3 regions of the Paenibacillus sp. FSL R5-0908 genome follow, and region 1 is predicted to be linked to each of the others. Evidence: riboswitches for the same ligand, from Rfam matches in the RefSeq annotation. Region 1 holds a riboswitch; each other region holds the start of a gene.
What was found. A riboswitch is a leader RNA that binds a small molecule or an ion and turns the genes downstream of it on or off. The one in region 1 is predicted to bind cyclic di-GMP.
Positions count from the first base shown of each region.

Region 2: another riboswitch for cyclic di-GMP. It lies ahead of MKZ09_RS23480 (thiamine pyrophosphate-binding protein); the one in region 1 lies ahead of MKZ09_RS01900 (anti-repressor SinI family protein).
Region 3: another riboswitch for cyclic di-GMP. It lies ahead of MKZ09_RS33180 (NPCBM/NEW2 domain-containing protein); the one in region 1 lies ahead of MKZ09_RS01900 (anti-repressor SinI family protein).

Region 1 is NZ_JBBOUV010000001.1:424,833-435,161, reverse strand. Features, by position in the region: gene MKZ09_RS01940 (MDR family MFS transporter) at 1-835, shown strand, start outside; gene MKZ09_RS01935 (PadR family transcriptional regulator) at 841-1,407, shown strand; gene MKZ09_RS01930 (hypothetical protein) at 1,498-1,713, shown strand; gene MKZ09_RS01925 (aldo/keto reductase) at 1,766-2,743, shown strand; gene MKZ09_RS01920 (hypothetical protein) at 3,123-4,295, shown strand; gene sipW (signal peptidase I SipW) at 4,297-4,887, shown strand; gene MKZ09_RS01910 (TasA family protein) at 4,976-5,584, shown strand; gene MKZ09_RS01905 (helix-turn-helix domain-containing protein) at 5,754-6,083, shown strand; gene MKZ09_RS01900 (anti-repressor SinI family protein) at 6,191-6,346, opposite strand; cyclic di-GMP riboswitch class I at 6,374-6,458, opposite strand; gene MKZ09_RS01895 (2-oxoglutarate dehydrogenase E1 component) at 6,929-9,796, shown strand; gene odhB (2-oxoglutarate dehydrogenase complex dihydrolipoyllysine-residue succinyltransferase) at 9,849-10,329, shown strand, end outside.
Region 2 is NZ_JBBOUV010000001.1:5,141,805-5,152,133, reverse strand. Features, by position in the region: gene glpK (glycerol kinase GlpK) at 1-685, shown strand, start outside; gene MKZ09_RS23500 (DNA-binding protein) at 700-915, shown strand; gene MKZ09_RS23495 (ketoacyl-ACP synthase III) at 992-1,984, opposite strand; gene MKZ09_RS23490 (hypothetical protein) at 2,039-2,389, opposite strand; gene MKZ09_RS23485 (carboxymuconolactone decarboxylase family protein) at 2,597-2,965, opposite strand; gene MKZ09_RS23480 (thiamine pyrophosphate-binding protein) at 2,976-4,616, opposite strand; cyclic di-GMP riboswitch class I at 4,772-4,868, opposite strand; gene MKZ09_RS23475 (methyl-accepting chemotaxis protein) at 5,043-6,293, opposite strand; gene MKZ09_RS23470 (helix-turn-helix transcriptional regulator) at 6,415-7,371, opposite strand; gene MKZ09_RS23465 (SDR family NAD(P)-dependent oxidoreductase) at 7,531-8,364, shown strand; gene serA (phosphoglycerate dehydrogenase) at 8,742-10,329, opposite strand, start outside.
Region 3 is NZ_JBBOUV010000001.1:7,261,969-7,272,297, forward strand. Features, by position in the region: gene MKZ09_RS33180 (NPCBM/NEW2 domain-containing protein) at 1-2,826, opposite strand, end outside; cyclic di-GMP riboswitch class I at 3,085-3,171, opposite strand; gene MKZ09_RS33185 (hypothetical protein) at 3,329-3,895, opposite strand; gene MKZ09_RS33190 (EAL domain-containing protein) at 4,011-4,859, opposite strand; gene MKZ09_RS33195 (cyclic nucleotide-binding domain-containing protein) at 5,050-5,295, opposite strand; gene MKZ09_RS33200 (leucine-rich repeat domain-containing protein) at 5,383-5,634, shown strand; gene MKZ09_RS33205 (leucine-rich repeat domain-containing protein) at 5,610-5,948, shown strand; gene MKZ09_RS33210 (sensor domain-containing diguanylate cyclase) at 5,965-6,954, opposite strand; gene MKZ09_RS33215 (alpha/beta fold hydrolase) at 6,993-7,787, opposite strand; gene MKZ09_RS33220 (SDR family oxidoreductase) at 8,215-8,976, opposite strand; gene MKZ09_RS33225 (TetR/AcrR family transcriptional regulator) at 9,180-9,812, shown strand; gene MKZ09_RS33230 (carbohydrate-binding domain-containing protein) at 9,881-10,329, opposite strand, start outside.

The sequences.
Region 1 (10,329 bases):
TGGCTTATTCGTAGGTTTTGCTGTTCTCTTGCTGGCGTTTATCCTTATTGAGAGAGTAGCTGCTGAACCTGTGATCTCGTTCGCTATGTTCCGCAAACGGTTGTTTGCAACAAGCAGCGTGACCAGCTTATTTTATGGTTCTGCTTTTATCGTAGCTACTATTTATATCCCTATCTTTGTGCAGGGTGTATTTGGCGGCTCAGCTACGAATTCAGGGCTGATCCTTATGCCGATGATGATCGGTACGGTCGTTGGCAGTCAGACCGGGGGGCTGCTTACAACAAAGACCAGCTTCCGCAACATTATGATCCTATCCGCAGTCTGCTTTGTCGCAGGGGTCTACAGCCTAAGCACTTTATCACCTGATACCTCCCGCCTTATGCTTAATGTATTTATGGCTCTGACTGGGTTCGGCGTAGGCTTTTCCTTCTCCGTGCTGAGCATGGCAGCTATCCATAATTTCGATATGCGCCAACGGGGTTCGGCAACTTCGACCAGTACCTTCATGCGCTCCCTTGGGATGACGCTGGGAATTACGATCTTCGGGATTATTCAGCGGAATAGCTTTACTAACAGCCTAAGCGATGCTTTTGGCGGTAGTGAACAGTCAGCAGCTTTCGGAGATCCACGCGCTGCGTTAACACCTGAAGCAAGAGCGAAGATCCCTGCTGAAATATTAGAGAAAATATCAAGTGCGTTATCCACCTCTATCGCGCACACCTTTATGTGGGCTTTGATTCCTGCAGTGCTCGGTCTAGTCTTTGTACTGCTCATGCCAAAAGACCGTCTTACCATTCCTGCTAAAGCTGTTCAGGTGTCAGAGGGTAAAAGGTAACCCTTATGTCCATGAAATTAGCCATTTTAGGTTTACTGCTGGAGCGGAACATGCATCCCTATGAAATCACATTAGTGATGAAGGAACGTTCCATGGACCGGATCACGAAGCTGCAGATGGGATCACTCTATTATGCTGTGGATAAGCTTGCACAAGATGGTTATATAGAAGCTTTAGAGGTCATCCGCAGCAGTGATCGGCCGGACAAAACAATCTATGCCATAACGGAGCAAGGTAAAGCTTTATTCGAACAGCTTATCCTGCAACAGATTAAGAAAAACGAACCCTTCTATCATCCGATGTATATGGCCCTGGCTATGTCCCGTCATATCGATCAGAGCAAGGTTGAGAAGCTGCTCGAGGAACGCCTCCGGGAAACAGAACATCAGGTTAATCTGGCTTATCAGGTATACGAGGAGCATATCTCCATCGTGCCTCGTTCTGCCCTGCATCTAATGTACGGTACATATGAGCACACCCTGACTGAGCTGAAATGGCTGCAGCGCCTATACGATGATGTTGTAGCACGCAAGCTAAAAGACGTAGGGACACCATTGAATTTAGAGGCCTAATGGCCTCTTTTTTCTGTTTAAGGGAGTCCAAATACGTTTATTAACGAGCACAATATCCATTAAATCTCAAAGGAAGGCGAGGCGGTAAAAATGACCCAAGAAAAACATCAGCTGAATGGTGGCAAACGGGATCACCCGGAACAATATCCAACAGAGAAAGAAAGTCTATTTGACCTTCATGAAAGTGAGCAGAATGTAGACCCGATTCCGATGGAAGATTTGACGCTGGAAAAGCAAGAGGAAAAGAATAAAGAGGAGACCAAACACCGCTCTTCCAGCGACAAAAAATACCATACGGGCTTCTGAGAGTGTACAATATCTACAAGTACGCAATCATAATTTCCAAGGAGGAATCACATTGTTGAAAGCGTTACCTTTAAACAAGCGCGGGATTCCCGCAAGCCGCATTGCTTTAGGCTGCATGGGGCTAGGCGGTGACTGGGACCATGAGCCGATTACTGCGGAGAAGGTTAAACAAGGGCATGAAGCGGTTGATGCCGCCCTTTCCATAGGCATCAACATGTTTGATCATGCAGATATCTACACTCGTGGGAAGGCGGAGAAGGTATTTGGTCAGATTTTTAAGGATCGTCCAGGACTACGTGAAGAAATCATAATTCAATCTAAATGTGGGATTAAGCTAATGGAGCCTGGAGACAGCACTAATACGTTTGATTTCTCTGGCCAACATATTCTGAACAGTGTAGATGGAATATTGTCACGACTTGGGACCGAATACATTGATATTCTTTTACTGCATAGACCCGATCCCTTAATGGATCCCGAGGAAGTAGCCTCCGCATTACATCAACTGAAAGCCGCTGGTAAGGTTCGTCATTTCGGGGTTTCCAATATGAGCGCCGCTCAGATCAAGCTGCTGCAGACTTATTGCGATGAACCTTTTATCGTAAACCAGCTGCATATGAGCTTGGCTAAGATCAGCTGGGTGGATGCTGGAATCAGTGTAAATCGTGAACCCTGGAAGGATATTATCTTTCCTGAGGGAACCCTTGAACATTGTCGAATGGAGAACATTCAGCTTCAAGCCTGGGGGCCACTCGCCCAAGGTCTATTTAGCGGGCGTTCATTAGAGGATCAACCGGAGAATATCGTCCAAACAGCAGCTATGGTTCAACAACTTGCAGATGAAAAGGGAACGACACCCGAAGCCATTGTACTAGCTTGGCTAATGACACATCCAGCTGCCATTCAGCCTGTTATTGGAACTGTGAATCCGAAGCGTATTACTGCCTGTGCCGATGCGGACAAGCTGGAGCTTAGCCGTAAGGAATGGTACGACTTGTATGTTAGTTCACGTGGTTCAAAACTTCCGTAACATATACATTTATATTCTCAACTTCATTACTCCGCTTATACCCGGCTCGCGTTTTACTGCGAGCCGGGTATTTTTTTGCCAATCCCCTAATACAAATCGTTCTTTATTGCGAATATATTTAGTAATCGAGCGATATAAGGAGTTATTTAGAGATAAATAAACATTATTGTTCTTTATAGAGTACAAATGCGTGTTATTGGCAGTTTTCTTTTTGATTTATTCCATGTATGATTCATTACAGAAGTTGTTCTTAATAAAGAACGATAATAACGAACCAAAGAAACAGACATTGAGGGGAGGTATTCCTCTGAGACCCAGATCAGCTAGGAGAAGACCTAGAAGAAACAGGAAAATTGGATTACGTATACTGCAATCAGGAATGGCTGTCTCCGTCTTATTTCTATACACCTCGCAGCAAGTTGGTGGTACCTATGGAGGCTTTGGAGCTGCTACGCAAACCACTAGCACGATTAGCTTTTGCGAAGTATTTCCGAATTCGATCAAGGCACTGCTTACAGAGTTCAAAGAGCATGTTAATCGAGCGCTCACTTTAAAAGAATCACTACAACCCTTTCCCTCATCAGCTAACCACTCGGACGTTTCAGGAATAGAAGGGATGTCGCTGGAAGAGCTTGATGTCGCTGCACAAGAGATTTCTTCGCAAATAGCGGCGCTTCAATCCCAAATAGATAGCGTTAACGAGCAACTGGCGTTTAACAGCCAAATTTGGAATCAAATCCACAATGAGCTAAGTGCAGCAGCAGCCTTACTCTTCCAGATAGGAGGATATATGACTTCTCTAGATTCCAATTGTCTAGAAATCAAGGATGAGCAATTTTTCAGAGATTTACAAAGCAGCCTGAATCAAAGCGGTGTGATCTCGGAATCCTTGAATGCTTCCTTAAATGGAGTTATTAGTTACCTAACCTCCATACACGATGTCGGTCTTCCATTCGCTTCGGTAGTTACCAGTGATGTTTATGGACAACTTGAATTACGCGAAGGAGAGTTTCCACAGCCACTGCCATTCCTGATTACCTTCACTCAACCAGACGGCGTGATCTCTAGCGACCTCACCTCCACTTATGAAGCTCTAAATACCGAATTGACTAACCTTAAAGAATCGGCAACCTCAGGTATCACTACCCTTCAAGATAAACTCCAAATGATCAGTCAGACTCGCGAGCAAAAACTAGAAGAGCTTGAAAAAGCTCGGCTAGAGGAGCAAGCAAAGAAAGAAGAAGAAGCGAAGAAAGAAGAAGAACGTTTGGCTGAGGAGAAAAAGCAACAAGAAGCCGAGGATAAAGCGAAAGCTGAGGCAACCCCTCCAACGTCAGGTGAAGCTGCTCCGGAAGCCCCAAATAAAGAACAACCGGAAGCCCCACCCACTGACCCGGTTAACCCGGAAATTGGCGAAGAGCTCACAATTCCAAAAGATGTCCCTCAGCAAGAGGTTCCACAAGAGACGGCAAAGGCGGAAGACAGTACGACTTCCCCGCCGGTAGCAACCCAAGCTCCTTCGGACCCTCAACCTGAGAAAGGTGGAGAATAAGATGCGGATTAAAAAATTTATCAATAATACCCTATCGAGCTTAATGCTTATGATCTTTATTCTGCTGGTGGCAGCCGTAGTGTTATCCAAGGCCTCCGGCGGTGAACCTGCTTTCTTCGGATATGAGATCAAAACCGTACTCTCAGGATCGATGGAACCTGGAATTCAGACTGGCTCAATTGTCGCATTAAAACCCGGAGGGGATATGAATCGTTTCAAACCAGGCGATGTCATCACCTTTAGGAATGAAGATAATCTGCTCATTACTCACCGGATTGTAGAAGCGACCGTCAATAACGCTACGGGTGAAGCTGTTTATCGCACTAAAGGCGATAACAACGACGCACCCGACATGAACCCTACCAGTTCTGCGAATGTTGTAGCTCAGTATACCGGGGTTACTGTACCCTATGTCGGTTACGCTATGAATTTCGCGGTTTCCAAAGCTGGAAGTGTAGTCCTCATGATCGTGCCTGGCTTGATGCTTCTGCTCTATGCTCTGTATACCTCTTGGAAGGCTGTAGCTGCATTAGAAAAGAAAAACGCTGCCCTACTGCCAGCCTCACCGTCCCCAACAGAAACACAGCCCTAAGTTGATTGTCCACTTCCGCTTACGAACCGGAAGATACAATATATAAATTTTATAAAAATTCAACACAAATTTGAGGAGGAATTTTATTATGGGTATCAAGAAAACATTGGGTCTTGGCGTAGCATCTGCAGCACTGGGTTTATCATTAATCGGCGGAGGAACCTTCGCATACTTTAGCGACACTGCGCAAAGCACAGCTACATTCGCAGCGGGTACACTCGATCTGAACTCTGACCCTTCTGTCATCGTTAATATTCCTAACCTGAAACCAGGTGATACTGTAACTAAATCCTTCAAATTGAAAAACGATGGTTCGCTCGATATCGGATCTATCATTCTGAATACATCGACTCAAATCACGGATGCTAAAGGAGATAACTACCTTGATTTAGCCGAGTTCATTAAAGTTAAATTCCTTAGAAATAATGACAAAGGAGTACCTATCGTCTCTCCTGAAAATGTAGTTTATGAGACTACACTTGCTGCTTTAAAAAGTCAGCATCCGGATCTCGTAAAAAATACAGGTTGGGATCAACTCTTTACCGAAGCATCCGGTATTAAAGCCGGTACTAATGACAGCTTCTCCGTCCAATTCGAATTTGTTGAAAATAACCAAGATCAAAATATTTTCCAAGGCGATAGCTTGACACTGACTTGGGATTTCGTAGCTAAACAAGGCGCGAAAAAAGACTACTAAGATCAATAAAGTAATTTAATAAAATACTCGAAGAGCAGCAGATCCTGAATCCGGCCACGGATAAGCAGATTGCTGCTCTTCTCTTTACAATAAACTTTGTCCGATTTATTGATATTTGCTATACTAATAACAAAAATTACGGAGGGGCGTCAGCATAGTGCCACAGAATATGGGCCAACGTATCCAGCAGCTCCGCCTAGACAAGGGTTTCTCCCTATCTGAGCTTGCGGACAGAGCAGATGTGGCTAAGTCGTATCTTAGCAACGTGGAGAGAAACATCCAATCCAATCCATCCATCCAGTTTATCGAAAAGATCGCTGATGCGCTTCAGGTATCCATTCATGCCCTACTCTATGGAGAACCCAATGATGCAGAGGAATCACATTTAGATTCGGAATGGTTCCGATTGGTGCAGGAAGCTATGGACTCAGGCATTAGCAAACGCGAATTCAAAGAATTTCTGGACTATCAGAAATGGAAGCTCGATCAAAAGGATTAATACTTCCTACCAATCTGGTACGATCCTCTCTTCTACTAAATCATATCGAAAAAGGACACAGCGAAGAACCGCTGTGCCCTTTTTCGATATGTAACCCCTCTAATGTATTACTGCACGATCTGCACAGTTTTCTCATGAAAGAACTGGCGGATTTCATCTGCCTTAATGCCAGCCTTCTTAGCTGCTAATAATAAATGTACCCACTCTTGATCCAGATCAATAAACTGCTGTTCTCTGTTGCTACCCTGGTTGGACTTTTCCAAAAAATCTCCCCCTAAGATTTTACGTCCCCAGGCAATCCGGCTGTCATAGTATCTCTACCTTAGACCCGCGACTTTGTGCCCCTGCCTTTCGGCAAGTTTACCTTTTACTGGACCCTTTTCACGAAAGGATCTACTTAAAAAACTATAAAATTACTATCTGCAATAACATTATACAAAAAGAAAGCGGAAAAGTGTGTCGATTCCTGGTTACTTTTTATTTTAAAAACGAAAAATAAAAGATTTTTTTTCAAAGATCTTGTCCGATTATCACGATACTCGTCCGTTACATAAAATAAATTGTACTAGCAAAATAAATATTTACTGACCTAATAGTTAAAAATAAGGATAATAGAATCATTTTAATAGGCCTTTAGAATGGGTAATGAGAAGAAACACCCTTCTTTTCATTAGAACAAGCTAACCCATACCATTTTGCGAACGTATTGGACGAAAGAATGAATTGATTACAGTGGCTGAAAGTAGCACAATAAGATGAGAAATGAAACCGCAATCATCACAGCTCCAGTAAGCGTTGACACAAAATGTCACGTATGGAGTTCATCCGTTAAGGAGGATGTATTCATGGCAGCCAAAGAGCCCTATAACGAATCCATTTGGAGTAAGTATTACGGACCCAATTTAGGCTACATTCAAGAAAGATATGAACAGTTTGTGAAAGATCCCTCCACCGTAGAAAATAATTATCGCGAGCTTTTTACAAATTCGGGACCTCCTCCCCTAACTCCAGATAGCGAACCGGCTCCTCAGCCGCGCATCTCGGGAGACACCGAATGGCTTAGAAAAGCAGTAAGAGCTTCCAAGCTAATCGCCAATATTCGTATATATGGCCATATGGCCGCTGAAATTGATCCGCTGGTACGCGATCAGAATCCCATGGCAAAATATCTTGAGCTTGAAACCTATGGGCTGACCCGCGAAGACCTGATCGCACTGCCTGCAACGCTTATATGGGAAAATGCGCCGAATGATGTGCATACCGGATGGGATGCCGTGCAACGTATGCGTCAGGCATACACCAAGACCATCGCCTATGAGTTCGGGCATGTGCATGAAGAAAAAGAACTGCAATGGCTAAATAGACAGGCAGAATCCACCAGCTCACCAGCACCCCTAAATAATACAGAACGCAAAGAGCTCCTGAACCGCCTGATTCAGGTAGAGCAATTTGAAACCTTCCTCCACAAGACTTTTGTAGGTCAGAAGCGTTTCAGTCTTGAAGGCAATGATGCTCTTGTACCGATGTTAGATGAAATCGTACGTGCTGCTGCACATGACGGTGCGGAGCATATTTTGATGGGCATGGCGCATCGCGGCCGCCTCAACGTTCTTGCACATATTTTGGGCAAACCTTATGATATCATATTTTCAGAGTTTCATCATTCTCCGAACAAGGAGCTTTTCCCTTCCGAAGGCTCTACAGGCATTAACTATGGCTGGACAGGTGATGTGAAATACCATCTCGGTGCAGACCGTGCTGTCCGTGAAGGAGAAACCGTACGCACAAGAATAACACTAGCGAATAACCCAAGTCACTTGGAATTCGTCAATCCTGTCGTGGAAGGTTTCACTCGTGCCGCACAAGAAGATCGGAGCACTGCAGGACTGCCGAAGATTGATACCAGTAAAGCTATGGCGGTGCTGATGCATGGCGATGCTGCTTTTCCAGGTGAAGGAATTGTTGCAGAAACGCTTAATATCGGCAAACTTCAAGGTTATCAAAATGGTGGGACGATCCATATCATTGTTAATAACCGAATTGGTTTTACGACTGAAAGTGAAGATTCCCGTTCTACGCATTATGCGAGTGACATCGCCAAAGGGTATGAAATCCCGATAGTCCATGTCAACGCTGATGACCCAGAGGCCTGCGTAGCAGCCGTACGTTTAGCTAGCGCATACCGCCATCAATTCAAAAAAGATTTCGTAATTGATCTCATCGGCTACCGCCGTCATGGTCACAACGAAATGGATGATCCTGAAACCACACAACCTGTTGTCTACGGTAAGGTTCGCAATCATCCGACCGTCTACAAGGTTTATGCAGAGAGACTGAAAAACGAAAAGGTTCTTACCGCCGAAGACGTACAAAAGATGAATGCTGAAGCAGAAAGTGTATTGCAGCGTGCGTACGATAATATGAAGGAAGGCAATCATAAGAAAAAAGAACCCAAAGCCTTCATTCCTCTACAAACGGACCGCGCAGCGGCAAACACTACAGCGGTATCCATCTCCAGCCTGCAGGAGATCAACCGTGAACTGTTGACGGTTCCTGCTGGATTCCAGGTTTATCCGAAGCTGGAGCGCATTTTACAACGTCGTAAAGATGCACTGAATGAAGGTGAAAAGGTCGACTGGGCACTGGCTGAAACGTTAGCCTTCGCTACCATTCTGAAAAATGGAACGCCCATCCGACTGAGCGGTCAAGATGCCCAACGCGGAACCTTCGCACATCGCCATCTGGTGCTGCACGACAGTAAAACAGGAGATTTGTTCTCCCCACTACATCAGCTAAGCGATTCCCGTGCCTCCTTTGGCGTATACAACAGTCCATTGTCAGAGGCATCAGTATTAGGCTTTGAATATGGTTATAATGTGTTTGCACCGGAAACCTTCGTAATCTGGGAAGCACAGTATGGTGATTTCGCCAACGCGGGTCAGGTTATTTTTGACCAGTTCATTGCCGCTGGACGCGCCAAATGGACACAGCGCAGCAATCTCGTCATCATGCTGCCGCATGGCTACGAAGGACAGGGACCTGAGCACTCCAGCGGTAGGCTGGAACGGTTCTTGCAGCTATCCGCTGAAGAGAACTGGACGGTCGCTAACCTGACTACCGCTTCGCAATATTTCCATCTGCTGCGGCGCCAAGCAGCGTTATGCGGGCAGGAAGATGCTAGACCGCTAGTCATTATGACGCCGAAAAGTCTCATTCGGAATACGCGCAGCACTTCTGCCGGAACCGAGCTGGCTTCAGGACAATTCAAGCCTGTATTAGCTGAATCTTTGCTTGGCCAGAAACCAAGTGAAGTTAAACGGCTCGTAGTCTGCAGCGGTAAAGTGGCTATCGACATCCAAACAGAACTGGAAGCAGCACAGGATAAGGATTGGTCGTGGCTGCATGTTCTTCGCCTAGAGCAGCTTTATCCGTTCCCGGAACAAGAGTTAAGCGAACATTTAAACTCCTTCAGCTCCCTTCAGGAAATTGTCTGGGTGCAAGAAGAGCCGAAAAATATGGGCGGCTGGAGCTATAGTGAGCCTCGGTTACGCGCCATCGCACCAAAGAATGCCGGCGTAAGATATATCGGCCGTCCGGAACGTTCCAGCCCGGCCAGTGGTTATGCAGATGTGCATAGCTTCGAACAACGTAGAATTGTAACAGAAGCCCTAAAATCAAATTCGAACGTACAAGCGGCTGTACCGTCCTCTTAAGAGGACGGTATCACAATAGCGTAAACCATTATGTTTGGGGAGGAAACGGCCTGTGTCAGAAATCTTAGTACCCGATCTGGGAGAATCCATATCCGAAGGAACCATCTACAAATGGCTGGTTAAAGAAGGCGACACGGTAGGTCAAGGCGATGTGCTCGCTGAGCTGGAAACGGATAAAGTCAATCTGGAAATTAGTGCAGAGGTGGAGGGTGTCATCTCCACCATCCTGCGTCAAGCGGGCGAGAACGTAGCCGTTGGCGAAGCCATCGGCATCATTGGAGCCGCAAGCGGCAGTACGCCGCGGACCGCTGAAAGCGAAGCCGAAGCGCCTAAAGCGGCACCGGCAGGCGGCAACGCAGTAGCAGCAGCCGCGCCTGTAGCTGCGCCCGAAGTGCCTGCAGCAGGTGGCGACAGCCACGCTGCCTTGGCATCGCCGGGCGCACGCAAGCTGGCACGGGAGCGCGGCATCGACCTCGGAGAGGTTAGCGCCCGTGATCCTATCGGCCGGATTGGCCAAGCCGATGTGTCCGGTC
Region 2 (10,329 bases), 4.7 Mb from region 1:
AGGCACAGAAGCTGTAGCCTCCAGCCATGGCTTGTTGACCACTGTAGCTTGGGGTATGGGAGATGAACTCTATTATGCTCTCGAGGGCAGTGTGTTCGTGGCCGGAGCGGCCGTTCAGTGGCTGCAGGAGGGGCTTGGTCTTATAGAGGAGCCAGCAGGCTCAGAAGATAAAGCACGGGAAGTAGAGGACAGTGAAGGGGTTATCGTTGTGCCTGCGTTTACCGGACTGGGGGCACCCTATTGGGACATGTATGCCCGTGGAGCCATATTTGGCCTTACTAGAGGCACTACCTCAGGACATCTGGTACGAGCTACATTGGAGTCCTTAGCCTTTCAATCCAGAGATGTAATAGGAGCTATGGAAAAAGACGCAGGCATGCCATTGACCGGCCTTCGTGTGGATGGCGGAGCTGTGCGTAACGATTTGCTGATGCAATTCCAGTCTGATATCCTGGGCAGTGAGGTTACTAGAACAACATATGCGGAGACAACAGCTTTGGGTGCGGCGCTTCTGGCCGGGTTAACGTCCGGCGTCTGGACACGTGCCCAGCTAGAGAGCTTCAACAAGGCTGAGAGGGTCTTCTCGCCTGAGATGGGTATAACTGAGCGGGAAGGTCGTTACAATGCCTGGAAGGACGCTGTAGCGCGTACTATGGGTTGGGAGAAGCATGAAGGATATCAGTAATAAAGGGGCTGTATATGTCTATGGTTAACGGAACAGAATCTGATCTGCCGGGCGGACTATCTAAGCCGGCGCTTCGAGCCCTGCATGGGGCTGGATATGTTCAGCTTCAACAATTCAGCAAGCTTACGGAGGCAGAGCTTCTGCGGCTACATGGATTGGGGCCAAAGGCGATCGTTCTATTACGAAGTGCCCTCGCGGAAAAGGGGCTCACCTTTGCAAGTAAGTCCTGATGTTGCGTTCATATTTATATTAAAAAGCGGCAAGCTTAGGTGAATCCCTAGCTTGCCGCTTTTTGTTATATAGCTCCTAATATTCAATAACAAATGCTACATTTTGCCAACCGGCGCCCACTGTCCAGAACAGGACTTTATCACCACGTTCGATCTTTCCAGTAGTTACAGCTTTATGTAGAGCAATAAATGGGCTGCTCGTAGAGGTATATCCGAATTCATCTCCTATGTATACCGCTACATTGCGATCAATGCCGACTTTCTCACACATCTCTAAGATATTAGGCAATGAAAACTGTGAGAAGCAGGCTGCTTTAATGGCTTCAGGCGCGATATTGTTGTTAGACAGTAGAGTACGAATAGACTCAGAAGCAGCATCTATGCAAATGGAATCATCAAAAGGAATAAACTTCACATTAAACTCTCCAGCCGCTACACCTTGTTTACCCAGTTTAGCCAGGCCTGCGCACGGGAACTTGGAATTATCGCAAACACATGGATCCGTTTGGTAGATAGAGTCAATGAAACCGACCGCATCCTCAGCTTGTTCAAGAATGACTGCCGCCGCTGCATCACCAAAGTTAGCGTAGTAGACCGGATCATTCTTATCGGCATGAGGGGTTACATAATCGGAGCCGATTACCAATGCTCGTTTAATCCTAGGATTCGCTTGCATCTGACGGCTAACCTGTTCCACAGAAGCCGTCATACCCGCACAATTAGCATTGCTGTCAATGCAGATTGTATGGGATGCGCCTTTGATCAAACGGTGAATCATTAATGAGTTGGTAGGAAAGATATACTCAGGAGTTTGACTTGCATAGGCAATAAGGTCGATATCGGCACCTGTGAGACCACTTTTCTCCAGAACATTCCGGACAGCCTCAAAAGCCATCGTAAGGGAATTCTCATCCGCATCCTTAATACTATACCGTGTAATACGACCTAATGCGGATAATAGACCTCGAATATCAATGCCTTTTTCGTCAAAATGCTTAATGAAAAAGTCGTTACCAACTATATTGCTGGGATGATAGATATCAATGCCTTTAATACGAATTCCGGTCATAATACGCCTCCAGGAAAGCAGTAAGATGTGGCCTACATATTAAGATTAAAAGATCTAGACTGTGACCGCAGAAATGATCTCGATGTTATCGAGTCCAGCTTTACGGCCAAGACGGGAAAGCTGCATTTTGAGGATCGGGTTATTTTCAAGCGTTAGATTTACTTTTACAAATCCATCATTCTTAAACATTACAAAGCAGCTTTCTAAAAGAGGTACAACATCTGGTGCAGTTACATTTAGCTTTCTGCAGTCGATTTTTAGTTCATAGTCAGCTGGAGTAATTGGATTGATAGTTTGTTGATAAGCTTGAATAGATTTTAGACCATCTTCTTCAGAAAATGTTCCATCCAACTCAATGTTAATAACCTTGTTTGCAGTGTCTGTCTTCAAAACGAAACTTCCCATGCCTAAATCTCTCCCATAGATTGAATTTGTCCAAAACAGTTCGACTGCAATATCCAGCCATATGTATATCCACTTAGCTGTTTTATAAAAGTCAAAATTCGACACTATACAGCAAGTAATGGGATATTCCGACTCTATTATAGGCATATTTTTCAAGCGTGTGCAATAATAAAGTCGAATTTTGTATATTGTTGTCGAACTGTTGGATTATTGGATTTCTTCTATGGTTGCAAGCAGGATATTAAAAGCTGTGATGATTCTAGGTGCCCCTATAACGGGTACTAAGTGTAATAGAATACCTTTAAGCTGTTCTACGGTGACTCCAACACGAAGGGCCATGACATAATGAACACCCAGCTGTTCGAATTGACCCATTGAAATTAAAGATGAAATGACTGCGATTTCCTTCCAGTCAGGGGCTATAGTATTACGTTGAAAAATATCGCCATAGGCATTCCCCATAATAAATTCAGCCAAGTCAGGGAAGTGGTCTTTAATTGGAGCTAGTGCTTTTGCGCCATAGTCTCCTGATAGATTCGTGAAGTGGTTGAGACCACTGTTGATATTTTCCTTCATGGTTAGCCTCCTAGTTTAGGTTCAAAGTACGGTGTGCAGTCGGAGGGACTTCATCACGGTCTGTTAGTAGTTCAATAACGGCAACATGGTTTAGAGCTACCGCATCTTTAATTGCAGCTGTGAATTCATCCGCTGTCTCACACTTGTAGCCTTTAGCACCTAGAGATTCAGCGAATTTCACGGCGTCCATAGGTACTTCATATAGAGTTCCATCGATACGACCTGTGGTTTTCTCCATACCCTTAAGAGCCATATCTAGTTGCTTATTATTGACCACGATAAAGATGACAGGGATATCTTTGCAGACAGCGGTGTTAATCTCAGCGCCGAGCATCATGAAACAACCATCACCTGTAATGCAGAGGACCGTTTCTTCAGGAGCTGCAACTTTTGCACCAATAGCCATGCCGATCGAATTACCCATGCAAGCAAAATAAGCATCAAAAACAAAGCTGCCCGGTTTCTTAACCTTGTACCATTTTGCAGCGTGGAATCCATGACTTCCATCATCAACGAAAATTGAATTATTATAAGGAATTAAATCACTTAAAGTGCTCATTACCGAAGCAAGGGAAAGATTCTTGAGGGTTGGAAGCTCTTCTGAATAATCAGCATCGGCCAAAGCATCACGTTTGGTGATTGTGCTTGGGTCAATATGATTTAGGCAGTGCACCAAATTATCGCGCAGGTCCCCAGTGACCGGGATCGTTTTGGACAATAGTATTTTTCCGACAAAGGTTGGATCAATATCAAATTGAATTAAAGTTGCTGGATGATTCTCCCGTTTAAGATTACAGATGGTCATATCACTTAAACGTGATCCAAGCACTATAAATAAATCGCTTTTATTTAATAAATCGTCCCCGTGGGTCGAACCGCCAACGCCAATAGGACCATGATAGAGTGGGTGATCCCAGACTATAGCCCCTTTTCCACCAGGAGAGGTTACTACAGGAATATTAAAAGTTTCTGCGAGTTGAACAAGCTCTTTATGTGCTCCGGAGCGGTTAATTCCTTTACCCGCAATAATCAAAGGATTCTTAGCAGCTTGAATAGCATCGATGACTCTATCGATATTAGCTTGACTAATTAGAGACTCTCTTTCTGGGATTACTATATTGCATTCTTCCAATACTTCAGTTTGTACATCAAAAGGAATACAAAGATGAACAGGACCACGTTTGGTCAGGGCCACAGAAATCGCATGATTAAAAATAGTACCAAAGTGATCCCCACGTTCAACCAATTTACTGAACAAGGTGGCAGGTCTGAACATATCAGCTAAATCAGCCAGAAAAGAAGTGGAGTCCTGACATTGAGGAATTCCAAGCTCTGTAATGGATTGGTGGCCAGTAATAAATAGGACAGGTAGGTTGTTAGCTTTCGCATGTGCTGCTGCTGTAAGCAGGTTAGTTCCCCCAGGACCCGAAGTACCAAATGCTACGCCTAGGTTACCTGTTTTCAGCGCATATCCTGCTGCTTCGAATCCGGAGCTTGCTTCGTGTCTGCCGGGAATAAATTCAATACCGTAATCCACCATCTTTAGAACTATTGGACAAATCGATTTGCCAATGATCCCAAAAGAATGGGTGACTCCAAGGTTACGTAGTGCTTCCGCCATGTAATCTGCGACTGTCTTCAAAAGAAACACCTCACAAGTTTTTTGATATATATTAGTTATTAATCTATCGCATAGATACGATAGATCAATATACTCAAAAAGTAAAAACCTGTGCTCTATAGTAAGCACAGGTTGGTGGCATAAGGCGCCGCTAAGACTGAACAATAGTTCAGCCGTCCTGGTTCCTCTGCAACCTGGCAATCATGGCCTCAAACGAAAAAATGAGGCTGTAGATCCATGGTTTTGCGTCATCCTCTTTCGAGGATTTTGCCAATATTAATTTATAGTTGATAAGAATAATTTTCCTTTACAATATATTCCTCATTAATTTTTGTCAACATAATCCGCTAAAAAAACTCGAAATTTGACGAAAGTCTTGTCCAAGAGATGAAGTTTTGCCTCGCGAAAAAAACTGCCACCTAAGACTCAGCTTAGGTGGCAGTTGATAGTTTTGAACTAGAATTTAAAGATATGAATGGTTTTTTGCAGATTAAATACGGCCTGGGTCATTTTTTCCGTTTCTTCTGCAACAGATTGCAGGGCATTAATCTGTTCATTCATAGCCGCCGATACCTCTTCTGTGCCAGCAGCGGTTTCTTCGGTGATTGCTGAGATATTCTCGATTGCACTCGAAATTTTCAAGGCACTTTCTAGCATAAGATCACTCTCCGCAGAGAATGAAGAGATTTGCTCGGTAATGTACTGCACGCTTTGTACAATTTGTGCGAAAATATGGGCAGTTTGTGTGATCATTTCGTTCTGAACCTGCACGACCTCTTCATTGATGGCGATATTATCGATGGCTTGTTTAATATCTGACTCAATGCTGCGGACCAAACCGAATACTTCTTTTGTGGATGCCGTAGATTCCTCAGCAAGCTTGCGAACCTCTTGAGCTACAACGGCAAAACCCCGACCATGCTCTCCGGCACGAGCAGCTTCGATGGAGGCATTCAGTGACAGCAGGTTGGTCTGCTCAGCGATCTCTGTGATGGTCTTGGTGATCATCGTAATCCCGCGGGCATTTTGTGAAAGAGCTTCAATAGTATCAGCCACTTTTTGTGTAGCCTCTATGTTTTTACGCATGCCTTCAGCCTGTGTATCTACGGATTGGCGCCCTTGCTCAACAAGTTCTAAGGTATGTATTGAACGTCTGTTCATTTCTTTGGTGGAGTTCGTATAATTGGATACTTTGGTCTCAATGTCTTTAATGGATTCTGTCATATCAGCGATATCCGTAGATATTTCATTTGCACCAAGAGCGAGCTCAGTAGAGGAAGAGGCTACTTGTGCCATGACAATTTTCAGGTTCTGGTTCTTATCTTCGATTCCGCGGCTTGCATCCATAACTTGACGGGTGATCTGTGATGCATCGGTCAGAATCTTCTTGAGCTTATCAATCATTGTGTTAAAGGAGCGGCTTACGTCACCCATTGAACCGTTTTCGTCCGCTCTGCTAGTGAAATCCCCCTTCGAAATACTGTGAGATACATTAGCAATATCATCAAAAGAAGATGTAAGCGTTCTCTCCACGAAGCGAGCAACAGGTAAAGTCAGACCTGCAAGAACAACTACTAGTATAATTCCTACGAGAAATTGACCTAGAATCATTAACGTAACTAAGACAGGAATAGCAAACAGTGCGGCAACGAGGTAACATCCGGCAACAATTCTTTGTTTTAACGGAAGTTTGTGCATCCAGCTCATTGGTAAAATGTCCCCCTTATTAAATTTTATGTAATGGTGTTATTATAGGGGATTTATAGGTCATTGGTCTATAGAGAAGTGTCATAAATCTTCTTTAAGTAGTAGATATTTAGAATTCATGTCAAAATTCCTCATATATTGTGGAAATTGTTTTAATAGCAGACTTTACCATCCCTACTAGTTCGGTAGGAGCTAAAACAATAACTGAAGGAGAGAAAGAGAGTACGATACGACAGGCAGATTCTATAGTATTAAACTCGGCCTCTACGTTCATCCACCCAGTATTAGCAGAGGGTTCTACTAAAGTTATAGTTACATATCTTTCACGTTGTAATTCTTTAAGAATAGACTCATTCACCTTTAATTTCACTACATATTTTGGCAGTGCTGCTTTAAAAGCTGAAGTCGATTGTTCCCAGTAGCTTTTTAAATCAAAAACCTCAGGTCTGACAAATGATTCATTAGTTGCTTCAGCTTGTATTAATCTTGACACGCGAAAAGTCCGCATTTCACCCTCGGTTCGTGCCACTACATACCAAACTCCACGTTTTGCGACTAACCCGAGAGGTTCAATGAAACGCTCCTTCATCTCGTCGTTCCGTGGGTAAGTGATCTTCACTTTATGGTCTTCCCAAACAGCTTCCTGCAGGATAGATAGAAACGGGTACGTCTCGTCGGAAGGGTGCCAGCTGGCACCATCAATATGAATGCGCTGGCTCAGGTAACTGGCTGGATTATTCGGCCTGGATGGGGAAGCAGCCTCCAGCTTAAGCACGGCAGAAGAGAAGTCGTTTTGTATACCCAGATCTTTTAAAATCGAGGAGTCTGCGGACAACAGCAGAGTAGCAATCTCTGAGGGCTTCATACCCGTTAACGAGGTTCGGTAACCTTCTGTGAGCATCCAACCCCCTTCGCGTCCCCGTTCGGCAAGAATCGGTATTCCTGCTGTACATAAGGCTTCCATATCTCTAAACACAGTTCGTTCAGACACTTCTAAGGTCTGGGCTAGCTCACGGGACGTCATCTTTCCACGATTTTGCAGCAAAAGTAAGATGGATAACAAACGATCGGCTCTCATTAAGTGAACACTCCTCCTCCTAATAAATGTTAGCTAGTTCTTAATAAATTATTATATTATATATGTCAGTTGATGTCATATTAAAGAATTATACTTATATAAGGTAAGGATTAAATACAGAACATTTAGAGAAAAACAAGTGTAGAAAGGATTGAGAACATGACTTTAAAAGGAAAAGTAGCATTGGTCACCGGGGGCAGCAGAGGTGCTGGTAGAGGAATTGCATTGGAGCTGGCAAGGAAAGGTGCATTCGTTTATATTACGGGCAGAACGACAGAGGCTTCTGGCACAGAGCATAGCAAGCGGAGCATTGATAACGTACTTAGGGAAATAAAAGCAGAGGGAGGGTCCGGCAGCGCCATACGATGTGATCATACAAAAGATCAGGAGACAGAGGCAGTCATTCGCCAGATTGCTTCAGAGCAAGGGCGGCTTGATATTTTAGTCAATAATGTATGGGGCGGGAATGACTTGCCTATTGAGCAGAAGTCTTTTTGGGAGCTTCCTACAGCGCACTGGGATAATATGTTTAATGCGGGTGTGAGGGCGCAATTGGTAACAAATTATTTCGCAATACCTTTAATGCGCGAGGCAAAAGCTGGCGGTCTAATCATCCATACAACCTTTTGGGATCATTACAAATATCTAGGAAACTTCTATTATGATCTTTCTAAAAATACACTTGTGCGCATGGCCTACGGGTTATCGAATGAGCTTAAAGAGGACAACATTGCAGTTATTCCGCTCACTCCGGGCTGGATGAGGACAGAGGCGGTGCTGGAGAGCATGAACACGGATGAGGAGCATTGGCATGAGGTTGAAGAATTGCAGATGACTGAATCCACAACCTATATCGGTAGAGCAGTCACTGCTCTAGCAGCCGATCCTGAGGTCATGTCTATGACCGGACAACCGCAGCAGGTTGCTAAGCTGGCTGAAAAGTATGGATTTACAGACATCGATGGTCGGACTGTTCCCGCATTCTTAGTCTAAACAGCAATCTTGATCTGTTTGATCCCATATGTGCGTACGAAGCAGTATAGGACACAGCTGATCTAAAATGCAGCATTTTCGTATATTTAGGACGCTATCGGTCCCCATAGACGCTATTGATAGGCAAAACACCTGATTTAGCTCTCTTTTTGAGGAATAGTGACACTGGAGTCCGAAACCCTGCTTCAAAAGCGGAATTATTGCATATAAGGTCATCTGGGTCCGAAACCTCAAGGGTGTCCGTAAGCCTCACGAGGGAACTCGGTTCGGCGTTGTAGATGAATTCGAAACAGGTTAGCTAACAATCAACAACAAAAGCAGCGAAACTCCTATAAGAGGAGAATCGCTGCTCTGTTGTTTGATTTCTATCCTATTGCTTACAGAAGAATGATTTCTTCTGCAGTGTTGATTTCTGGCAGGCCAGCAAGCTTCACAAGCACATGAGTAGGTACAGCTTTATCAACGGTCAGCAGCATGATTGCTTCGCCACCAACGATTTTACGTCCCACTTGCATGGAGGCGATATTGACATCATTTTCGCCCAGCAATGTACCCACAAGTCCGATAATCCCTGGTTTGTCGTTATGGGATACGACAATTTGATGTCCTTCAGGAGCGATATCAACGGGGAACTTGTTCACTTGAACAATTCTTTCTCCATAACCTTGCAGCAATGTTCCGGCTACGAGACGTTCTTGGTCGTGATCTGTTTTAAGGGTCACGGTAATCAGATTAGTGAAGCCTTTAGTTTTGGAAGCTTTAGTTATTACTACATTAACGTCGCGTGTTTTTGCCAAGTGCATGGAGTTAACGATGTTAACATCCTCAGCAAAGTGGCGGGAGAGCACGCCTTTCACAATATAGCGGGTAAGTGGTTGGGTATCGACATCTGACAGATCACCCGCATACTCAACATGGATTTCACGAATAGCACTATCTGTAATTTGGGTAACAAAGCTGCCCAGCTTCTCACCAAGTGTGAAGTAAGGCTGGAGTTTGTTCATTACGCTTGGAGCAACTGGAGGAATATTTACAGCATTGATGAACGGTTCATTACGCAGAATATGCAGTACTTGTTCCGATACATCGATCGCTACATTCTCCTGTGCTTCAATTGTAGAAGCGCCCAAGTGAGGAGTCACGATAATTTTTGGATGCGACAAAAATGGGTGATCTGCTTGTGGCGGTTCTTTTTCGAATACGTCAAATGCAGCGCCAGCAACAATACCGCTATCAATAGCTTCTACTAACGCCATTTCATCAATTACACCACCACGGGCACAGTTGATGATGCGCATTCCCTTTTTCATCACTTCAAATTGCGGGCGGGAAATCATATGGCGTGTTTCCGGAGTAAGTGGAGTGTGCACAGTAATGAAGTCTGCTCCGCGGACTACATCGTCAACGGAAGCTAATTTCACTTCCAGTTTCTCAGCACGCTCAGCAGTTAAGAAAGGATCAAAAGCAAGGATTTCCATGCCGAAAGCTTTGGCACGTTTTGCCACTTCGCTACCGATTCTGCCCATTCCCAGCACACCTAAAGTTTTGCCACGAAGCTCTACACCCACGAAGGTTTTTCTATCCCAGGTTCCACCAATTGTTTTTGCATAAGCTTGTGGAATGTGACGGGCCAGCGCCATCATCATTGCAAAAGCATGCTCACAAGTTGTAATGGTATTTCCATCAGGAGCGTTGATAACAACAACCCCACGTTGAGTAGCAGCTTCCAGCTTGATATTATCTACACCCACACCTGCACGACCAATGACCTTTAAGTTTTTTCCAGCTTCGATAATTTTTTCAGTTACTGTAGTTTGACTGCGGACGAGTAGACCATCATATTCACCGATGATTGCAACGAGCTCATCTTCACTGAGACCTGTTTTTTTGTCTACAACCACATCTGTTGCGTCCATCAATTGCTGAATGCCCAAATCACTGATTGGATCCGATACTAATACTTTA
Region 3 (10,329 bases), 6.8 Mb from region 1:
GGTGTTAGGTGTGATATTAACCTTAATAGCCAGATTTTTATCCGCTATTCCAGTTCCCTCATAATTAATCACCGAGTTATTTAAATACCATAACTTTTGCGGTGCCGGATACTTGGCTACTTTCGCTTTTGTCTCAGGATTCACAGTGAAGCCATGTCTGGCAAAATAGCTGCTTAAATCTAATCCCAGTACTTCGGAGGAGAACTCCACCAAATACTGCTGCTTGGAATTGTCACCGTTGGTAAGGGTGACCTTCCGCTCCCGATATAGCTTGGTCAGCTCTGTCCAGTATCCCGGATGTGCCAGCTCCAGCTGCCAATAGGCTCCGAGTTGTGCAAATAAGCCCTGCTGATTCATTACCACTTTATTTTCTTCGAGGACATATTTATAGATATCTGATTCATACGGTATACGATTATCTATCGAATTCGCCGCGACAGACATAAACATAGACACCATATTATTAGTTACTTCGCCATATTCCCGTTCACCCATAGCCAAGCGATGCCCGATTTCGTGATTCAGTCCCCAGCCCGGATAAGCTTTGTTAAAATCACCTAACATGGTACCTACTGTTCCAAGTTGGATACCTGTATGATCTCCCGCTGCATACATCGCACCATAAGGCTGCATTAATCGAATATTCTCACGAATTAGCTTGGCATCATGAATCTCACTACTACCATCCAAGCCATAGAAGGCAAAAATGCTCTTCATCCAGGTGTCATACCCAGTTACGGTGTCCAGCGGGTTATTTCCTTGCGTAATATATTTGTTGTACGCCTCCGTCGCCGTTCCTGTGAAAATAACATGATCGCTGGCCATTTCTACCACATCTATGAGTTTACGATCTTGAACATTTGGATGCGCCGCTTTATCTTCGTCTAGTCTTTGTTTGTATGTGATTAAGAAGGTTTTGAATTGTTCTGGATCCGTGGTCTTGGTCATAAAAGGAATCTTCTCTAAACCTTCGAAGCGGAGCAGTGGGGCTTTCCCTTGTTCCTCTGCTGTATATGGATTGACGATATAAACGGTGCCGCCCTTAGTCACTTCATGTGCATAATAACTATTCGTAGCAAATTCAGGAACGGTTATAATGTTCTTACCTGGACGCAATTGCACACCTCTAGCCCAAATATTCCAAGCGGCCTCTTGTTGAGAAAAGACTAAAGAAGGTAGCTTATCGTTAGAAGCTGCGTCCACATAAACGTTGATCGTATCTCCAGGCATTGCAACGAGACCTGTAGGCTGGTTGTTCGTACCAAAACCAATTCTCAGGTTTTCCTGCGCATGCTTTTTCATATCTCCACGTTGTTCCGCCTCAATGATGGTACCTTCGATTTGAACCTCGCCATTAACCAGCTTCTTAGCTAGTTCCAATGAATCTTTCAGGATTGGATAGAGCGGATGTACTTTTGCCGCTTCTTCTAATTCGTTGATTGCTTCGACGCTATTATAAGCAGGCACAACCGCACTCATCGTTCCATCTGTGAAAATACCATTTACAGCTTCGCTTACTTTATCTTCTGTATAAAATCTAAATTCAGCCGCAAAAGGTCTGTTAATATTAGCTTTTGTGAACTTAAATTTTAATCTTTTAAACTTCGTCGGTTCGAATTTAAATTCCAGAAAATCATTGGTACTGATCGCGGTTCCGCTAGATACCAGTTGGAAGGTCTCTCCTTTACTCGTCTCTGATGCATAGATTTCAAAAGCCTCTGGGAATCCTTTGCGATTATCTCTAGCCAAAAAAGCCACTCTGTCCAGCACTTCCGCTTGCGCTAGTTCAAACACGACTTCATTCGTGAAGCTTGCATCATTGTTTTTGTTCGTTTCCCAATGCGTAGTGGGCTGGTCATCCAGCATATATTCAGGCTTCGTACCTGGGTAGCTTCCACCGTTCACCGTTACTTTTGATACGTTTGCATTTGGCATTCTATACGCTTGGCTATAGGCATTTTCATAGGCTGTACCATACCCTTTTAGCTTCGAAACCTTGGCTGCCGTTGCCTCTACCTGATGGTTCTCCAAAAGGATCTTTGCATTCTCTATCTCTTCTTTAAACTGCGTATACAGTGGATGTGCCTGCACTTCATTCTCTAAAGCTGTTAATTTCTCTGTCGTATTAAAGGCAGCACTAACTTGGCTCAGGGTATCATCTGTAAATAAATTTTTCATTTTAGCAGAGAGACTATCCTCTTTATAAAAAGAAAACTCAGCCGCACTCGCCCAATCTTGGTTCGCTTTTTTGAAGACAAATTTAAGTCTCTTAAAAGCCGTAGGTGCGAACTGAATCTCCACTACATCACCGGTTGAGCCTGTATATTCTCCAGAAGACACGAGCGTAAAATCACCCGCATCGGTAGTGGAGCCATAGATATCAAATTCTTGAGCAAAACCTTTACCTTTAGCACCGGATTGCCTAGCCGCGTATACCATTCTATTTAATTCAGTGGACTCATTGAAAACAAACACAACCTCATTCGTAAACGTTGAACTATTCGGTTTGCCAGTCTCCCAATGCGTGCTCATATCCCCATCCATAGCCTTAGCTATAGGCGAGCCTGAGTAGTTGCCACCGTTATTTGTGATGGATTTAATATTTGCTGGATTCATTCTAAAAACCTCATTATAGGCATTTAGAGCATCCTTGCCGTACAGCTCAAACGGAATAACCGAAGCGTTGCTTAATAAGTTGACCTTACTTTGTGCCACTGTTGTTGTTACATTTACCTTGCTTACCTCACTTGCTAAAGCATAACCTGCCTCACTTGAAAAACTGGCCAACATGGCTGCCGATGTAGCGATCGCAATCATTTTCTTCATCACTTCTTACCCCCAGATGTCATATGAATCTCTCCAGTGCCCAAAAATGGGCACAAAAAAAACTACCCCAAAAGAGTAGCTTGATTGCGTATAAAGTCGCCTAAAAATTAAGACTTAATTTTTATTAAACCTTAACAAGCATAAACACCTGTGGCGTCCTTATAAGGACGGTAAGCGTTTAAGCGAGAAATATAAGATATTAAGTATAGGTGTATAACGTATACTTTCTTATATTTTAACAAAAAGCGTTACACACTCTTTGGCAGCTGGCTGACAATAGTTATGATAACCTTAGTCCCTTTAGCTTTGCGTCCCTACATTTCCATAGGTTTGCCTATGAAGTTTCGAATACATTCAAAGAGTAACATAAGCCTAGATCTGATCGCATGATTAATTGGTATGAAATGAGTATAGGTAATTGCAATTAGTTTTTCTTAGGTGATAGATATTATTTATTGACTATCCCGGAAGAGAAGGGCATCCTTTAGGACTGTAGGTCTACTTAACTCCCCGATCCAAACAAGCGCCGGAACCAATTCCATACATCGCCCGTGACGGGAATTAATCCGAAACCATGTTCGCCAACTGCGATTACACCATATGCCCATTGTCCGATAGCTATGGCACCCCCAGCGATCCTGCCTATCGCTATCGCACCAAACGCCGTATCCCCTATGGCGATGGCCCCCAACGCTTTTTCCGCGATTGCGATCGCTCCTACAGCCACCCCTGCTATCGCAATGGCTCCCACTGCGAAGCCAAGCCAGCTAAGTGCTATCGCTCCAAGGGCTAACCACATTCCTAGTGATATTGCTCCTAAGGATAGTACGCCCACGCTTATCGCACCTATGGAAATCAAGCCTACAGCTACATCTCCAATAGCGATTAATCCAACGGCTGTCTTCACACGGGGTTTACCTCCACGACCATACGCTTGACCTGAGTATCGCCCTAGATTACTGCGAATACTGATGACCGGAAAGGAGGGAGAAGGCCATTGATAATCAATCTCTCGTCCATCAAAGCCCCTAGAATCTGCCCAGCGCGTTACAAATTGATGCCATTTCATATCCATCCCGTCCCCCTTTTCAATTACCTAAATTATACAACCCCGGGGGTTGGCTGTACTCAGACTCTGACCTGAAATTCATCTCATCCTCTGGACCGATATATACTCATTAGGATTACTGTTTGGGAATAGGATCAGGCTTTCCAAATAAATATCCCTGAAACAACTGATAACCACTCTGCTTAAGCCATTCAAAGTCCTCTCTAAACTCCACACCTTCTGCTAAAGGAACAGATTGGATTTCTAAAGCCTTTTCTAAAAATTGTTTAGCTATTTTCTGTTTGTTCGGATCACTGGACACGCCTTGAACATATTTCATATCTAGCTTCATGTAATGAGGTTTAAGCTCCAATAACATCTCGATTGTGCTGAAGCCTTCCCCAACATCATCTAAAGCGTATTCAAATCCCCGATCCTTGTAATATGTCAAAATAGCTTTCAAATGAGCGAGATCATCCACTTTCTCCGTTTCAACAACTTCAAAGACAAAAAGAGAGGGATCGACACCTAATTGATTAGCCAATTCAACAGTTGATCTTAAGCAGAACTCTGGAGCGTAAATTGATGTAGGGATAAAATTAATAAACGTTTTTTTATTTAAGGGCGCAGCATATTTTACAGCCGTCATTCTACATAACCGGTCTAAAGCATATAAACGCCCACGATTCCGTGCCGCCGCAAAAATCTCATTAGGATAGATAAGGGATCCGTCTTCTTTTTTAAATCTGGATAGGAGCTCGTATGCAAAAATCTCTTCCCTTACGTTCACAATCGGTTGGAAGTAGCAAATAACAAGACCCTTAGTGATAACCTCATCAATCCACTCCATATCAAGTACAGTGGGTAATTCGGATAGAGGTCTCCATGTTTGGTCATCTATACGGAATTCAACCTGCTCCGATTCCATATGGTCATTACAGAAATCTAGGAAATCCCGCACCCCAGCCTCCTTAATTGTAATCACATTTCCTTCCACCTTATGTATCGTATAACTTCTACTCAAATGATGAATAACCTCAGGTAAAACCCTAAGATTAAGCTCACCATGAGCCTTGATTTGAAAATTCAGCTCTCTTACTACACAATGATTACAAGCCACATTCATAACCCCTTTAATAATCGATTCTCTGAAAAAGATCCCGGAACTGTTCATCTCAATCGAAATCCGTATACTCCAGTAAATATACCGGGTCTAACACGGTGATCTGCTGATGTTGAATATCAAATAATACAGTATCATTCATAGCCACCGCAGACAGCACTCTTATATTGGAGGGATGGATTACTTCCAGATCGCCAAAGAAATCGCCTTTTCCAAAAAGATCTACGGTATGCTCTTTCCCTTTCGTGGTAGCGTACACCCTTACAATCCCCGAATAGATAATGTAGGCATGATCCACATTCCATAGTTTTGTATGCCAACATACTGATAATAAATCATCATCCTGTTATATTCTATCGTAACGTTGTCACATAGGCTTGATGCCATGTACAACAATCATATTAAAGAGATTCCCGATCAGCTCTTCCTTCATGACGAATTAGAGGTACTTAATTATGCGGGCAATGAAATCGAACAGTTATCCGAGAACATCGGTCGCTTAGTTCACCTAAGAATGCTGGATTTAGGCCATAATCGGCTGAAGGTGTTGCCGGAGAGCATTGGCGGATTGCAGGGGTTGGATTCTTTTCTATACCTAAGCAACTGGCCGTCTTGCCAGAGCATTTGGGCGCTATAGAAGAACTGCGGATACTCGATGTAAGTGATAATCGAATCACTGAGCTGCCTTCATCTATCGGTAATTTAAGCAAGTTAAGAAGACTGAACCTTAGAAAAAATAAACTGAATAGACTCCCTGAGGAAATAGGTCAATTAAACAGCCTCGTTGAGCTTGATTTAAGAGATAATAATCTGCAAGAAATCCCGGATTCGATTCTACAACTTGGACGATTAGAGAAACTGGATTTAAGATGGAATCACAGCTTAAGAAGAACAGAATTATTAGAGCAATTAGAGCAATTAGAGCAAAGAGGATGTATCGTTTATAAATAACGAAAAAAGCCTCCAATTAAAGAAGCTTTTCACTCAAATCCATAATATGCGTAACGCGATTTCTCCCCTGTTCTTTAGAAACGTATAGCGCTTGATCAGCTTTTTCCAGAAGAGTGATGTCTGTATCGGTTGCTTCAAAGGTAGCTATGCCAATGCTTACCGTAATGCTGCCAATCTCCCAAGTGGAGCTGGCTATGAATTGCCGCAAATTGTCCGCTATTGCCGTGGCATCCGATGAATCTGTATTAGGCAGCAGAAGGATAAACTCCTCACCACCATACCTAGCTACGATATCTTCTTTACGAGATTGGGACTTCAGGATACTCGCCAATTTCTCCAGGAGATAATCACCCATCTGATGACCGTAGGTATCATTCACATTTTTAAAGTGATCAATATCTAGAATACATAATGAAAAAGGCGCCTGATCACGTTGATACGCTGCAATCTGTTCTTCCAGCTTTTCTTGCAGGAACCTTCTATTCTTTAATCCAGTAAGCTTGTCTGTAGTAGATAGCTCTACTAAAACGGCATTCATCTCCAGTAATTCAGCTTGCTTTTGCTCGATTTCCAGGTGGATTTGTTTGAGCTTTGCCAGCGCCTGATCTTTTTCCCAATACGCCTCTTCTATTTGCTTCTTCGCAGATCGTAACTCTAGCTCATAATCAATACGTTTGCCCATCTGTACGAGAATACAATCAATGACCTCTACACCTTCACACTCAAGGCGTCTGCCATTTAACAAGTAAGGCACGGCTTGCCCCTTGCTGTCCTTCAAATTGATAAATAGCTCTTCTACATGTCCATTCAGATTGATAAAAGGATAGAAGTATGAATGAAAAATAAGCTTGTTGGCCGTAGACATGATAGATTCAAAATGTTTATTTACCAAATCAACCTGTTGATATCCCATCCCGTCCAAAAAGGTTTGATTCACATCGAGGATCATTCCTTCATGGGTAATGGAAACATATCCGCATGGCGCATATTTTAACCGGTCATCCATTGTCTAAATATCCTTTCAACACCATAATCTTCTCCATCTCACCCAAGATACTCATTAATCAAAGTAATGGTCTCCTGGGGATGGCTAATATGTGGATAATGGCCCTTGGCCTCCATTAACCGGAACGTACTATTATTCATGTGTCTATGTAAATATTCTCCTACTTCTATAGGAACGATACTATCATCCGAGCATTGCAATATGAGTGTAGGCACTGTCGCTTTAGGCAGATCTTCTCGATGATCCGAAAAAAATGTAACTTCCGCAAATTCTCTAGCGATAATAGGGTCGGCCGAAATAAAGCTTCGTTCCAGCTGTTTAGTCAACATTGGGTCAGGATTATTCATCGCAAGTGGAGCCATAAAGCTAGCCCAGCCCGCGAAATTCATCTCCATCATATCCAGAAGCTCAGTAATATCACTTTTTTCGAAGCCCCCGAAATAAGCATCTCCCTCATTTAAATAACGTGGGGAAGGTCCGATCATAATCATTTTATTAAAATAATCCGGCCGCTCGATTGAAGCAAGCAAACCGATCATAGAGCTAATAGAATGGCCTATAAAAATAAGATCCTTGAGTTCAAATGTTTCGATAACATCTAGTACATCCTGTACATAACCATGGAGAGTATGATATTTATCCGATGTATATGCGCTTAAATCTGAATGGCCTGAGCCTACATAATCAAATAGAACGATTCGATACTTTTTCTCAAATGATGGCGTGATAAACTGCCACATGCTTTGATCACACCCAAATCCATGCGCAAAAAGGATAGTTTTTTCTCCTGCTCCAATGACTTTTACATGATTCCGCACCATAACATCGTTCATTTCATATAACTCCTCTATAGTTAGCATTCTCTCTATTTTGCAGGGTTCCCCTGGAAATATCAAGCGTATAAAAAACTCCGCTAGATTAATCTCTAGCGGAGTTTTATGTAGCCTCCCGTTTGGGTCATCATTTGGCAAAATGGTAGCGTGCTGGGGTACCTCTGCGTTTAATCCGATCACATTTTGTCCGAAAAAATTGGTTAGCGGACCGAGCAGACTTTAAATGCGCCATTATTCCACATTTGGATTACTAACGGACTCCACTGCAGCTATTGGCGCGAAAACACCAATTATGGGCCGATTTATATGAAATAGCGTCTCTGGAGTCCGAATCCCTTCTCAAAAGGCTGAAAATTTGCGAATAACGTCATCTGGGTCCCTAAGACTCCGTGGATAAACTGTTGAAGTAGAGGTAGACAACTAACATTTAGAATGCAGAAGTCCAACCCGCATCAGCAGCGATGATAGCTCCGTTTACAAAACTGGAATCATCCGAAGCCAGGAATAACGCAACTTGTGCGATTTCTTCAGGTGTACCTACACGAGGGATCACAGCCTGTGTTAATTGCGTACGGCTCACGCCGAATTCATTTATATTTTTCATTGAAGCACTGATGTTTGTAGCAGTAGCTCCTGGTGCGATAGCATTACAACGAATCCCTTTGTTGGCATACATAAAAGCTGTGTTTTTCGTCAAGCCTACTACAGCATGTTTAGAGGCAGTATAAGTTGCTCCCGCATGGGCACCACTTACGCCACCTGTAGAAGCGGTATTAACGATAACCCCTTTTCCTTTATCCAAAAAAATAGGCAGTGCTTTACGAGTGGACCGCATTACACTTTTGGTATTGATATCAAAGATAAGATCCCATTTCTCGTCGCTTATGTCGCCAACTGGCTCAAACCCATCCATAATACCGGCGTTATTCACAAGAATATCTAGTGTTCCGTATTCCTTTACTGCGGTATCAATCATGCTATCGATATCTTCAACTAGGGCAACATTTACTTTCAATGCCTTAGCTACTCCACCATTACTTACGATCCCTGCGGCTACTTGTTCTGCACCTTCGAGGTTAAGATCGGCTACAATCACTTTTGCCCCTTCTTTAGCGTACAACTCTGCGATAGATTTCCCCATACCTGATGCTGCCCCGGTAACCACTGCAACTCTGTCTTGAAGTTTCATGTTGGAAGTCTCCTTTACGTTTATCTATAATGTAAATATCAATATATAAAATCTCTTTAACGCTTAAAATTTATACTACTCAAGTTTAATCCTCTAAAATTTAACTATCAATATACAAATGAGACACCAAATGTTCATAAATATATATAACGCAGGATTCTGTTCAAATAGGATTAGAAAATAGACAGTTAGGTGGTCTTCTGTTGCTTAAAAATAATCGGAGAACTAGCAAATCACGTAAAGAGCTTAAAAACGCATTGATATTACTCATGGAAAAAAAGAATTTCCGCACGATTACGATAACCGATATCGTTACCCTTGCCGACTTAAACCGCGGAACCTTCTATAAACATTATCAAACCAAAGAAGAACTTCTAAATGAGCTAATTGATGATGTGTTGGAGGATTTAATTAAGGCTTATAAAGAACCCTATCTTCATACCGATAAATTTATAGTTAGTGAGCTGACCACCTCGAGCATCAAGATTTTTGAACATGTGGTCTCTTACTCTAACTTTTATACCATCATTATAAATTCCAATGTTCTTCCAGGGTTCCAAAATAGGATTTGCGATCTCTTAAAGGAGCTCACCAAGCGGGACTTAGTCGCAGTTAATAACACTAATACCAATGTAAATATCGAATTGTTTTCCAGTTATACCGCCTATGCTCTATTTGGATTAATCATAGAGTGGGTAAAAGGCGGATTTAAATATACAGCTAACCATATGGCAGAGCAGCTGATTGAAATTCTGTCTTTTAATTCACACAATGTGATCATCAACACTTCAAATCAACCGATTAAACAGAATTCCATCCCTGTTAACGGCGACTAATTTATCTCAAACTAAAAAAAGCCACTCCAAAATAATGCTGGAGTGGCTTTTGATATGCAATTTATAACCTAAGGTCTTCTGTTTCCACCACCACCGCCACCTGGACCTTGATTAGTGTTTGCGGTTGTTACTCCTGATTCATTTAGCCAAGTTACGCTGCTTGTAATTTCGAACGCTACTACTTTTGTTCCTCCTGTGTATTCACCATCCGTATACAGTCCGTTCGCTTCACTACCAGTCGAGGTACCTCCCGAGTAGAGGGTGTAAGAACCGCCGTCCTTCAGATCCGGTGAACTAATCACCACCGTTTGATAGCTCTTCGAAGGAGCAAAGGTCAGGATCGTGTTGCCTTCGCTGTCCTCTAGATGAACCAATGTTCCAGCCTCCTGGGTCTGAGGGAAGGTCATGCTGACTGCATGTTGGCTAGAGGTGTCAGACGGTGCTTGTGCCATGCCCGAACTTCCCGCAGCCACCAAAGTTCCTCCACTCTGTTCAAAGCTACCGTCGAAATCAAGTG